3 regions of the Streptomyces yatensis genome follow, and region 3 is predicted to be linked to each of the others. Evidence: riboswitches for the same ligand, from Rfam matches in the RefSeq annotation. Region 3 holds a riboswitch; each other region holds the start of a gene.
What was found. A riboswitch is a leader RNA that binds a small molecule or an ion and turns the genes downstream of it on or off. The one in region 3 is predicted to bind S-adenosylmethionine.
Positions count from the first base shown of each region.

Region 1: linked by a shared signal. The riboswitch ahead of J8403_RS04670 (glutathione S-transferase C-terminal domain-containing protein) and the one ahead of J8403_RS31170 (aminotransferase class V-fold PLP-dependent enzyme) in region 3 are both predicted to bind S-adenosylmethionine.
Region 2: linked by a shared signal. The riboswitch ahead of thrC (threonine synthase) and the one ahead of J8403_RS31170 (aminotransferase class V-fold PLP-dependent enzyme) in region 3 are both predicted to bind S-adenosylmethionine.

Region 1 is NZ_CP072941.1:1,285,514-1,289,701, forward strand. Features, by position in the region: gene J8403_RS04655 (CU044_5270 family protein) at 1-220, shown strand, start outside; gene J8403_RS04660 (Fpg/Nei family DNA glycosylase) at 272-1,060, opposite strand; gene J8403_RS04665 (PP2C family protein-serine/threonine phosphatase) at 1,144-2,289, shown strand; SAM riboswitch class IV at 2,445-2,591, shown strand; gene J8403_RS04670 (glutathione S-transferase C-terminal domain-containing protein) at 2,923-3,768, shown strand; gene J8403_RS04675 (Mut7-C RNAse domain-containing protein) at 3,829-4,188, opposite strand, start outside.
Region 2 is NZ_CP072941.1:5,736,470-5,740,657, reverse strand. Features, by position in the region: gene thrC (threonine synthase) at 1-865, opposite strand, end outside; SAM riboswitch class I at 884-1,025, opposite strand; gene J8403_RS24180 (glucosyl-3-phosphoglycerate synthase) at 1,218-2,165, shown strand; gene J8403_RS24175 (alpha,alpha-trehalose-phosphate synthase (UDP-forming)) at 2,284-3,768, shown strand; gene otsB (trehalose-phosphatase) at 3,774-4,188, opposite strand, start outside.
Region 3 is NZ_CP072941.1:7,487,115-7,491,302, forward strand. Features, by position in the region: gene qcrB (cytochrome bc1 complex cytochrome b subunit) at 1-1,276, shown strand, start outside; gene trpD (anthranilate phosphoribosyltransferase) at 1,443-2,516, shown strand; SAM riboswitch class IV at 2,632-2,750, shown strand; gene J8403_RS31170 (aminotransferase class V-fold PLP-dependent enzyme) at 2,956-4,188, shown strand, end outside.

The sequences.
Region 1 (4,188 bases), 6.2 Mb from region 3:
GATCGAGGGGCTGCGCCCGGCGGGCAAGGTCACCGACCGGCTCGGCCGGGAGGGGCAGGCGTTCCGCTTCACCCCGGCTTCCGCCGGGATGCGGGAGCTGATCGTCCTCGATCCGGACGACGGCAGCGTGCTGGACGTCGAGGAGACCGTCACCCGGGACGATCCGGAGTACCGGCTGAAGGCGGGCGACGTGATGTCGTACAAGGCGTGGATGTCCTGATCGATCGGGCGCGGGGGCGCCGGGCGGGCCGCGGGTCGCCCCGGGCGGGCGTCAGTCGCCGTCCGGCTGGCAGTGGGGGCACCACAGGCTGGTCCGTCCCGCGATCCGGCCGCGGCGCAGCGGATGGCCGCAGCGGGGGCAGTGCGGGTCCGGGTCGTCGCGCTGTCCGGTGAGCCAGTCCGGGTCGTCCGGCACCCGCCCCGCCCGCACCGAGGCGCGCAGCACCTCGCGGATCGCGGTGTGGAGCCGGTCGCGCTCGTCGTCGCTCAGCGCGTTGGCCGGCCGCCGCGGATGGATCCGGGCCCGCCACAGGATCTCGTCGCCGAGCAGGTTGCCGAGTCCGGCGATCACGGCCTGGTCGGTCAGGGTGGCCTTGAGGCGTCCGCGCCGCCCCGCCAGCAGCCGGTCGAGATCGGCCCGGCTCAGGGAGAGCGCGTCCGGGCCCTGATCGCCGAGGATCCGGTCGACGTCGGCGTCGGTGGCGGCGAGCCAGATGCCCTGGAGTTTGCGCTGGTCCTCGTAGCCGAGGCGGTGGCCGTCGTCGAGGTCGAAGGCGACGCGCTCGAACCGGCCGGCCGGTTCGGAGTCCGCCCCGCAGACCAGCCGCCCGGTCATGCCGAAGTGCAGCACCACCGTGGGCCCGTCGGTGGGGGCGATCAGCCACTTGCCGTGGCGGCGCGGCGCGGCGAAGCGGCGGCCCTTGAGATCGCGCTTCAGCCGCTGCGCGGTCACCCCGTGCAGCACGCCCGCGTCGGCCACCTCCGCCCGCTCGACGCGGTGGCCCTGGGCGCAGGAGGCCAGCGTCCGCCGGAACCCCTCGACATCCGGTAGCTCGGGCATAGCGTCAGGCTACGCCCGGGGCCTCCGTCGCGCGTTGTGGAGAATCACCCCTTTGGCGGCTTTCATCGGATAAGGTCCAAGTTATGCGATTCATGCGCTTCGCCCCGGGGGCGAGCGGTCGCAGCCATACGCTGTTCGCGGTCACACGGTGTCTGCCGTTCCTGGTCCTGGCGGCGGTGCTCAGCATCGAGCTCTCCCCCGCGCACACCGTCTACACCGGCCCCCTGCTCTCCCCGGCGCCGGCGCTGGCGGCGGTGACCATGGGGCCGTTCGGCACCGGCGGTGTGGCGCTGCTGGCCACCGCGGTGAGCGCGATCACCGCCACCCACAACGGCGTGTGGGGCAGCGAGATGGTGTACGCGAATCTGCTGGCCCTGCTGGTGGTGGCGGTGGCGAGCGTGGCGACCAGCGCGGTGCGGGTGCGCCGGGACCGCGAGCTGGCTCATGTCCGCCGGATCGCCGAGGTGTCCCAGAACGTGGTGCTGCGGCCGCTGCCCGCCCGGATCGGTATCGTGAACACCGCCAGCGTCTATATGGCGGCCGAGCGCGGAGCGCAGATCGGCGGGGACCTCTACGAGGCGATGTGCACCCGCTACGGAGTGCGGCTGATCGTCGGCGATGTGCGGGGAAAGGGGCTGGCCGCGGTGCGGTCCGCCGCGGCCGTGGTGGGCGCCTTCCGGGAGGCGGTGCACTACGAGCAGGACCTGGCCGAGGTGATGCACCGCTGTGCGGCCGCGCTGGGGCGCGAGTACGAGCTGCTGGACCGCTCCCAGCTCCAGGACCCGCAGGAGCTGGAGGAGCAGTTCGTCACCGTCCTCCTCGCCCAGGTGTCGGACGAGTCGCTGGTCGAGCTGATCAACCGCGGCCATCCGCCGCCCCTGGTGATGCGCGAGCGCAAGGTGCGTTCCCTGGACCCGGCGCGCCCGCTGCCGCCGCTCGGCCTGGAGGAGTTCCTCAGCCCTCCCCCGATCTGCGTCGAGACCTTTCCGTTCCTGCCCGGTGACCGGCTGTTGCTGCACACCGACGGCGTGGTCGAGGCCCGCAACCACTACAACGAGTTCTTTCCGCTGCACCGGACCATGGAGACGCTGGACGGCGCCACCCCGGGCGAGTACCTGGACCGGCTGCGCCACGCCCTGGTCCGGCATGCCGAGGGACGGCTGGCGGACGACGCGGCCATGGTCCTCGTCGAGCGGGCCATCGGCGGCGCACGGCGGCCGTTCCGCTGAGCGGGTGTCCACCGTGCCTCCGAGCCGGCATCCACCGAGCCGGTGAGCAGGTATCCAGCGAGCCGGTGAGCCGGTATCCACCGTGCCCGCGGCCCGCGTTGGCCACTTGGGCATGGGTTGACGCCCTCGCGGAGCGCGACGACACTGTCAGGGACGGTCACGATGGTCAGCGCCCACCGTGCGGAATCCCCGCTCGGATGGGTCATCGGCCCCGGCTCGCTGACAGGCAACCCTTCTCCCGCGACGGGGTGCCCCCGGGTGACGACCAGGTTCCGTCGGCGTGGACGGGACAAGCGCGGTCTCGCTGCCTCGCGAGCCCCCGATGATGGGACCGGTGAGATGCCCAGGACCGACAGCGACGGGGGCGGCGCCCGTCGGCGTCCCCGGCCGTGGTCCCCGCTCCTCCGTCGCCATCTGCTGACCAGGCGTCTGCACATCGACCTGCTGCGCGTCTGCAGCGCCGCCAGTCCAGCCGGCTGAATCGACGCGGTCACCGAGCGCGGCCCGGCGCGCCGGAGTCGGGGCTGTCCCGGCACCGGCCCGGCGAACGCGCCGCGCGGGCTTCCCTTCCGTTGTGCCATCGGCGCCGCCCGGACCGGCGGGCCGGGGGCTCCGTCCTTGCCTTGGAGAGCCATGTCCGAGACGTTTCCGGTCAGTTCAGGTCCTGCCGCGCTTCTCGACCCCGACCCGTGCTCACCCCACCCCCGGATCGCCCCGCCCGCCGCGCCGCACCGTTTCCGCAGCCGCATCGGCGTCGACCTCGCCGGTGGCTTCTATCCGGTGCCGCATCGCTATCGGCTCTATCTCTCCGCGAGCTGTCCGCTCTCGCTGCGCGTCTCCATCACCCTCGATCTGCTCGGACTGCGGGACACCGTCGCCACCACCCTCGTCGGCCTCCCGGACGACACCCCCGAAGCGTTCGCCGCACTGCGCGGGGCCTACGAGGCCACCTGGCACCGCTACGGCGGACCGGTGGACGCGCCCGCGCTGTGCGACGGCTGGACCGGACGTGTCGTCAGCAACCACACGCCCGACATCCTGCGCGACCTCGCCGGCCATCTGAGCGACGGCGGCGGACCGGGGCGTCCCCGGCTGCGCCCGGCGCCCCGCGCCGCGGACATCGACGCCCTCCGGGAACACCTCGACGAGGACATCACCCACGCCGCCCGGCAGGCCGGGACGGCGCCCGGGGCGGAGTGCCGGGACGCGGCGCTGGAGCGGCTGCTGACCGCCCTCGGCCGGCTCGACCGCAGGCTGGCGACCGCGCCGTACGCACTGGGCGACGAGCTGACCGCCGCCGATGTGGACCTGTGGGTGGCCCTCGTCCAGCTCGACACCGAGCACCGGCTCCACCTGGACGCCGACGCGGCCCAGCGGGTCTCCCGCCATGGGCGGCTGCGCGGCTATGTGCGGCGGCTGCACGCCCATCCGGCCTTCCACACCACGATTCCGGAGGCCCTCCTGGACGACGTGTCCTGAGCGCGCGTCCGGGACCGGGCGCCCTGTCCGGAGGCTCGGCTCAGGACAGGGCGGCCCGGCTCAGGACAGGGCGGCCCGGGCGTCGCCGAACTCGCTCATCGCCCCGGTCACGATGGCCTCCAGCCGGGCGTGGTGGGCACCGCGCCAGTAGACCCGCTCACAGACGGTGCAGCGGGCGAAGACCTCGTAGGTGCGCCGGGTGCCGTGCTGGAGCAGCTCCCGGACCGACTCCTTGTCGGCGTCCTCCAGCGGGCCGTTGCAGGCGGTGCAGCGGGTCCAGGGCGCCAGGCCCGGGGCGAACCGGCCGAGGACGTCCCGGAGTTGCTCATCGGGGCGGTCGCTGTAGACATACGCCCCGGCCCACAGCTCACGGCGGCGCAGCAGCCCCCGGTCGCGGGAGAGCAGCACCCGGCGCTGGGC
Region 2 (4,188 bases), 1.8 Mb from region 3:
TGTCCTCGACCAGCCCGATCGCGATCAGCTCCTTCAGCCCCTTGTCGATCTTGGTGAGCTGGGAGCCGGAGGCGATCGGGATGACGATCTGGTCCGGCAGCCGCCAGCCGAGCTGCTCGCAGATCTCGTAGGCCAGGGTCTTGGAGCCCTCGCCGTAGTACGGCCGCAGATTGACGTTGACGAAGCCCCAGCCCTCGCCGACCGGGTCGCCGATCAGCTCGCTGCAGAAGCGGTTGACGTCGTCGTAGGTGCCCTCGATGCCGACCAGCTCACCGCCGTAGACCGCGGCCATGACGACCTTGCCCGCCTCCAGGTCGTGCGGGATGAAGACGCAGGAGCGGAAGCCCGCCCGGGCGGCCGCGGCACCGACCGCGCCGGCGAGGTTGCCGGTGGAGGAGCAGGAGAGGGTGGTGAAGCCGAAGGTGCGGGCGGCCTGGACGGCGATGGCGACGACCCGGTCCTTGAAGGAGTGGGTCGGGTTGCCGGAGTCGTCCTTGATGTGCAGCTCACCGGTGACGCCGAGCTCACGGGCGAGGTTGTCGGCCTTGACCAGCTGGGTGAAGCCCGGGTGCAGGCTGGGCAGGTCCGCCACGTCCGCCGGGACGGGCAGCAGCGGGGCATAGCGCCAGATGCTGTTCGGACCGGCCTCGATCCGCCGGCGCAGCCCCTCCGGGTCGCCGGCCGGCAGCTCGTACGCGACCTCGAGCGGCCCGAAACAGACCTCACACGCGAAGATCGGGCCCAGATCGAACCGCTCACCGCACTCCCGGCAGGACAATGCGATGGCGGGACCGAAGGCACCGGAGGCGTCGGAGGCGGAGGACGCGGAGGAAACAGTTGAGCTTTCTACTGACTGCACAGCCATGGATGGCGAGGCCCTTTCTCCTCATCTTCCTCGCGACGCATTTCGCCACGAGACGGAATTGGCACCTTCCCGAGCTGGGAGCCTCGCTGCGGAATGCGAGATCAGCTGGAGGGTTGCCGGGGCTTCAACGGGCCGTTCCCTCTGCCCCTCTGGATGAGCGGTATGGCACCGGGCGGACCCGGGCGTTTGTCAGCACGGCATCATCACGGGCTTCCTCGGTAAACACCGAGGTCGACCCCGACATACGACGGTCACGTGCGTTGTTCAAGACTGTAACCGAAGGCCCGGATGGTTGAGCTAGCCGTCCGAAGCGCGAGATGGATCACAGCGACCACGGCAGGGAGAGACACAGGTGCTGGAAGAGGTGGAGCACTGGCTGAAGCACCGCTCCTGGTCGGCCGACGACCGGCCGCTGGACCGCCTGCTCGACGCGAAGCGGGGCTCGGCGACGACCCTGAGCGTGGTCCTGCCCGCCCTGAACGAGGAGGCCACGGTCGGCGAGATCGCCGCGATCATCCGCCGGGAGCTGATGGGCGAGGCGGCGCCGCTGGTGGACGAGCTGGTGGTGCTGGACTCCGGCTCGACGGACCGCACCGCCGAGGTCGCCGCGGCGGCGGGCGCCACCGTCGTCCCCCGCGACTCGCTGCTGCCCCGGCTGCCCGCGCTGCCCGGCAAGGGCGAGGTGCTGTGGCGGTCCCTGCTGGCCACGCGCGGCGACATCATCTGCTTCATCGACGCCGACCTGCGGGAATTCGATCCGCGCTTTGTCTCCGGGATCGTCGGGCCGCTGCTGACCGACCCCGCGCTGCAGCTGGTGAAGGGCATGTACGACCGCCCGCTCGGCGATGTGGCGGGCCAGGGCGGACGGGTCACCGAACTGGTCGCCCGCCCGCTGCTGAATCTGCACTGGCCCCAGCTGGCCGGATTCGTCCAGCCGCTGGGCGGTGAGTACGCGGCCCGCCGCACGCTGCTGGAGCGGCTGCCCTTCCCGGTCGGCTACGGGGTCGAGCTGGGGCTGCTGGTCGACGCGCTGCACACGGTGGGCCTCGACGCGCTCGGCCAGGTGGACATCGGGGTGCGCAAACACCGCCACCAGGACGGGCTGGCGCTGGGCCGGATGGCCGCCGCGATCTACCGCACCGCGCAGCTGCGGCTGGCCCGGGGCCATTTGGTGCGGCCGCGGCTGACCCAGTTCGACCGGGGCGAGACCGGCTTCGAGCCGCGCACCACGGACGTGGACACCGAGGAACGGCCGCCGATGATCGAGATACCGGAGTACGCGGAGCGGCGCGCGGCGTGACGCACCCGGGCGGCGCGGGATAGCGGCCACTGGTCGGAAACAGGCCGCCCCCTACCGCCTACGGGGCAAGAAACCGTACGTACGTTTGCGCGGGGTCGTGGCTGGCTAGGCTCGCGACATGGCAGTTCCGCGCACCGCTCCGATCCTGGTCGCCTCCAACCGCGGTCCGGTCTCGTACACCCTGGGCGAGGACGGCTCGCTCACCGCCCGGCGCGGCGGTGGCGGGCTGGTCTCCGGCCTCAGCGCCATCGGCCCCGACGCGAACGCGGTGTGGGTGTGCGCGGCGCTCGGGGAGGATGACCGCGAGGCGGCCCGGCGCGCCGGGGACAGCCATCTGAACCCCGGTGACACCGGCGGCCAGCAGGTGCGGATGCTCGACATCGCGCCGGATGTCTTCGCCGCCGCGTACAACGGCATCGCCAATTCGGTGCTGTGGTTCATCCACCATCTGCTCTACCAGACCCCGGTCGAGCCGGTCTTCGACGCGGAGTTCGCCGACCAGTGGGCGGCCTACGAGGCGTATAACGCGGCCTTCGCGGACGCGCTCGCCGAGGAGGCGGTGGACGAGGCCGTCGTCCTGGTGCAGGACTACCACCTGGCGCTGGTGCCCGCGATGCTCCGCGAGCGGCGCCCCGATCTGCGGATCGGTCACTTCTCGCACACCCCCTGGGCCCCGCCGGACTACTACCGGCTGCTGCCGGACGACGTCGCGGCGGGTGTGCTGCGCGGCATCCTCGGCGGCGACCGCGCCGCGTTCCTCACCGAGCGCTGGGCCGGTGCCTTCGCCGACTGCTGCGCGGCCGTGCTGGGCGCGGAGATCGTCCGCGACGGCGACGGCGACAGTGACGGTGACGGGAACGGCGAGGGCGCGGCGACGGCCGTGCGCTTCGAGGGGCGGGAGACCCGGCTGGGCGTCCACGGCCTGGGCGCGGACGCGGACTTCCTGCGGCAGCGGTCGCGGCAGGAGGATGTGGACGAACGGCTGACCAGTCTGCGGGCGCAGATCGGGCCGGACCGGAAGTCGATCGTCCGGGTGGACCGCACCGAGCTGTCCAAGAACATCGTGCGCGGGCTGCTGGCCTACCGGCGGCTGCTGGAGACCCACCCCGAGTGGCGGGAGCGCGTGGTGCACGTGGCCTTCGCCTACCCCTCCCGCCAGGACCTCGCGGTCTACCGCGACTACACCGAGCGGGTGCGGCGGATCGCGGAGGAGATCAACGCCGAGTACGGCACGGAGGGCTGGACCCCGGTCGCCCTGCATGTGAAGGACGACTTCGCACGGTCGCTCGCGGCCTACCGACTGGCGGACGTGGCGCTGGTCAACCCCATCCGGGACGGGATGAACCTGGTGGCCAAGGAGGTCCCGGTGGTCTCCGAGCGGGGATGTGCGCTGGTGCTGTCACGGGAGGCGGGGGCCCACGCCGAGCTGGGCGACGACGCGCTGGTGGTGAACCCGTACGACGTGGAGGCCACCGCCCGGGCACTGGACGAGGCGCTGCGCATGAGCGACGGCGAGCGCGCGGACCGTACGAAGCGACTCGCCGCCGCCGCGACCGCGCTGCCGCCCCAGGCATGGTTCCTGGCGCAGCTGCGGGCGCTGTAGGGCTCTTACGAGGCGTTGGCGCCGCCGACCGCGTTGGCGCCGCCGACCGCGTCGGCCAGGGACGACAGCAGCTCCACCACGCCCGCCGGGCCGTCGACCACCAGGTCGGCCCGCTGGGCGAGTTCGGTCACCTCCGTGCTGCCACTGCACACCAGCACCCCCGGCACACCCTCCTCGCGCAGCCGCTCCACCGCCCCGAACGCGGCCAGGTCGCCCAGGTCGTCGCCCGCGTAGAGAACGGCCTCCGCGCCGGTGCGCCGTACGTACTCCGTGAGGGCGACGCCCTTGTCCATGCCCGGCGGCCGCAGCTCCAGCACCAGCCGGCCGGGCTCGACGATCAGCCCATGGCGCTCGGCCAGGGCGTGCAGCGGCGCGCGCAGCAGCTCGAACGTGGCCTGCGGGTCCTCGGCACGGCGGGTG
Region 3 (4,188 bases):
CGCGCTGGTCTTCCTGTGCGGCATGTTCACGCACATGATGCGCGTGTTCTTCACCGGTGCGTTCCGCAAGCCGCGTGAGATCAACTGGCTCTTCGGCTTCCTGCTGTTCTTCCTCGGCATGCTGACCGGCTTCACCGGCTACTCGCTCCCGGACGACCTGCTCTCCGGCACCGGTCTGCGGTTCATTGAGGGTGTGTTCCTGTCGATCCCGGTGGTCGGCACCTACATCTCGATGTTCGTCTTCGGCGGCGAGTTCCCCGGCATGGACCTCATCCCGAGGCTCTACCCGGTCCACGTCCTGCTGCTGCCGGGCATCATGCTCGGCCTGCTGGTGGCGCACCTGATCCTGGTCTTCTACCACAAGCACACCCAGTACCCCGGGGCCGGAAAGACCGAGAAGAACGTCGTGGGCATGCCCCTGCTGCCGGTCTACATGGCCAAGGCGGGCGGCTTCTTCTTCCTGGTCTTCGGTGTGATCGCGGTCCTGTCCGCGGTCGCGACCATCAACCCGGTGTGGACCATCGGTCCCTACCGGCCCGACCAGGTGTCCACCGGCGCCCAGCCCGACTGGTACATGGGCTTCGCCGAGGGTCTGGTCCGTGTGATGCCCGGCTGGGAGATCACCGCCTGGGGCCACACGCTCGTCCTGGGCGTGTTCATCCCGATCGTGCTCTTCCCGCTGGTCCTCTTCGCGATCGGGCTCTACCCGTTCATCGAGTCCTGGATCACCGGCGACAAGCGCGAGCACCACATCCTGGACCGCCCGCGCAACGCCCCGACCCGTACGGCCTTCGGCGTCGCCTGGCTGACCGCGTACTTCGTGATGCTGATCGGTGGCGGTAACGACCTGTGGGCCACCCACTTCCACCTGTCGATCAACTCGATCACGTGGTTCGTGCGGATCGGCTTCTTCGTCGGCCCGGTCCTGGCGTTCATCGCCACCAAGCGGATCTGCCTCGGCCTCCAGCGGCGCGACCGCGACAAGGTGCTGCACGGCCGGGAGACCGGCATCATCAAGCGGCTGCCGCACGGTGAGTTCGTCGAGGTCCACGAGCCGCTCGCGCAGGAGCAGCTGCACATCCTGACCCAGCACGAGCAGCCCGAGCCCTACGAGATCGGCCCCGAGACCGACGAGAACGGGGTCAAGCGGAAGGTGACGCCCGCGCAGCGGATCCGTTCGAAGCTCTCCAAGGGCTACTACGGCGAGGACAACGTCATTCCCAAGCCGACCCGCGAGGAGTACCACGAGATCACCAGCGGCCACGGCCACCACTGATCTCCGCCGTACCGCTCTCGCACGTCAGCTGACGCCACAGACCAGGGCCCCGGCCCGGACCACACGGTCCGGCCGGGGCCCCGGTCGTGCTGCCGATAGGCTGGCGGCGGGCCGCTGACGTGCGCGGCCCCTTCCCTGCCCACCCCCACGGATCCAGGAGCGGACCATGGACGTTGTGACCCCCGCCGGAGGCGACAGCACCGCGACGGCCCGCACCTGGCCGGACGTACTGACCTCGCTGATCGCCGGCCGGGACCTCGATGCCGACGACACCGCCTGGGCCATGGACCGGATCATGCGGGGCGAGGCCACCGACGCCCAGATCGCCGGTTTCGCGATCGCGCTGCGCGCCAAGGGCGAGACGGTCTCCGAGGTGGCCGGCCTGGTGCGGGCCATGTACGAGCACGCCAAGGTGATCGAGGTGCCCGGGGAGACCGTGGACATCGTCGGCACCGGCGGCGACCGCGCCAAGACGGTCAATATCTCCACCATGTCCGCGCTGGTCGTCGCCGGTACCGGCGCGCGGGTCGTCAAGCACGGCAACCGCGCCTCGTCCTCCGCCAGCGGCGCCTCCGACGTGCTGGAGAAGCTCGGCGTCAACCTGGACATCACCCCGGAGCGGGTGGTCGAGGTCGCGGAGGAGGCGGGGATCACCTTCTGCTTCGCGGTCAAGTTCCACCCGTCGCTGCGGCATGTCGCCTCGGCCCGCCGCGAGCTGGGCGTCGCCACCCCGTTCAACCTGCTCGGCCCGCTGACCAACCCGGCGCGGGTGAAGTGCCAGGCGACCGGCGTCGCCGACGCCCGGATGGCGCCCATCATCGCCGGGGTGCTGGCCGAGCGGGGCTCCACCGCGCTGGTCGTGCGCGGTGACGACGGGCTGGACGAGCTGACCGTGACCACGACCTCCCAGGTGTGGGAGGTCCGGGGCGGCGCCGTGCGCCAGGAGACCCTCGACCCGCGGGACGTGGGCATCGAGCGGGCCCCCGTGGAGGCCCTGCGCGGCGCGGACGCCTCGTACAACGCCGATGTGGCCCGCCGGCTGCTGGCGGGCGAGCGGGGCCCGGTCCGGGACGCGGTGCTGCTGAACTCGGCGGCGGCGCTGGTGGCACTCGAGCCGGAGCCGGGGGACAAGCCCCTGGCGGAGCGGATCGCGGCGGGTGTGGCGCGGGCCGCCGAGTCGATCGACTCGGGCGCGGCGCGCGACGTCCTGGAACGGTGGGTACGGGCCACCCACGCCTAGGCGTTGCCCTTAACGGTTAGGCGTTGCCCTTACGGCGCCCATGTTCCGTCCGTGTCCTGTCCGGGATGCGGACAGGGCATGGGCGCCGCCGTCCGGCATGGCATACTCCTGACCAGGTCACGAGTGACAGCGACTACGGCCCCGGCCCGCTGTCCGGCAACCCTCCGTCCGTGGCGGGGTGCCCCGGGTGATGACCAGGCCGCCAGGCAGCGAGGCCGGCGGCAAGCGCGGACCCCTCGCACTAGGGGTCCTGGTGGTCGAGGGAGTTCTTCCGTGATGCAGCGAATGCGCTAGGGCCGAGCGGCCCGTTTTCCCCTTGTGTGCTCCGCGCGGTGGTGCCGTGCGTCGAGCGATTTCCCGCGCCCTGACGGCCGGCTCACCGCCGTCGTCGTGCGCGTCACGCATTCCCACGCCTTCGACCCTCCCGGGAGACTTCGCCATGTCCGCGCGCCCTGCTGCCACCGCTTCCGCCGCCTCCGTCGCCGCCGATTCCTCCGTTGCCGCCTGCGCCGAGTCCTCCGTCGCCGGCTGTGAGCCGCTGCCCGTGCTGGGCAGCGATGTCCTGGTGCCCCTGGTCACCGGCGGCGAGGTGACCTACGCGGCGCTCGACTACGCCGCCAGCGCCCCCGCGCTGCGGCGGGTCTGGGACGACATCGCCGCCTACGCGCCCTACTACGGCAGCGTGCACCGCGGGGCGGGTTACCTTTCGCAGCTGTCCACCGACCTCTTCGAGAACAGCCGTAAGGACGTCGCCGCCTTCCTGGGCTGCCGCGAGGACGACCAGGTCGTCTTCACCCGCTCCACCACCGATTCGCTCAACCTCCTGGCCGCCGTGGCGCCGCGGGGCACCGAGGTCTTCGTCTTCGAGACCGAGCACCACGCCTCGCTGCTGCCCTGGGAGCAGCGGGAGGACGTCACCGTCCGCTACCTCAGCGCCCCGCGCTCCCCGCGGCAGGCGGTGGAGACGCTGGAGAAGGCGCTCGCCGGGCGCGCCAAGGGCCCGGCGCTGGTCTGCGTGACCGGCGCGTCCAATGTGACCGGTGAGCTGTGGCCGGTGCGGGAGCTGGCCGAGGCCGCGCACGCACACGGTGCCCGTATCGTCCTGGACGCCGCGCAGCTGGCCCCGCACCACCCCGTGGACATCGCGGAGGCGGACGTCGACTGGGTGGCCTTCTCCGGGCACAAGCTGTACGCGCCCTTCGGCGCCGGTGTGCTGGCCGGGCGGGCGGACTGGTTGCGGGAGGCCCGGCCGTATCTGGCGGGCGGTGGCGCCAGCCGTAAGGTGACGCGCAGGGACGACGGTGGTGTCGACGTCGAGTGGCACACCACCGCCGCCCGGCACGAGGCGGGCTCGCCGAACGTCATCGGCGTCTACGCGATCGCGTCGGCGTGCAAGGCGCTGACCGAGGCCGGTTTCGAGGGCCTGGTCGCCCGTGAGCGGCAGCTGATCGAGAGGGTGCGGACGGGGCTGGCCGAGGTGCCCGAGGTGCGGGTGCTCTCGCTCTTCGGCGACGACGCCCCCCGGGTCGGTGTGCTGTCGTTCGTGGTGGAGGGCTGGAACAGCTCCCACTTCGCGGCGGCGCTCTCCGCGGAGTACGGCATCGGCGTGCGGGACGGGCTCTTCTGCGCGCATCCGCTGGTCCGCACCCTGCTGGACAGCGAGCCCGACGAG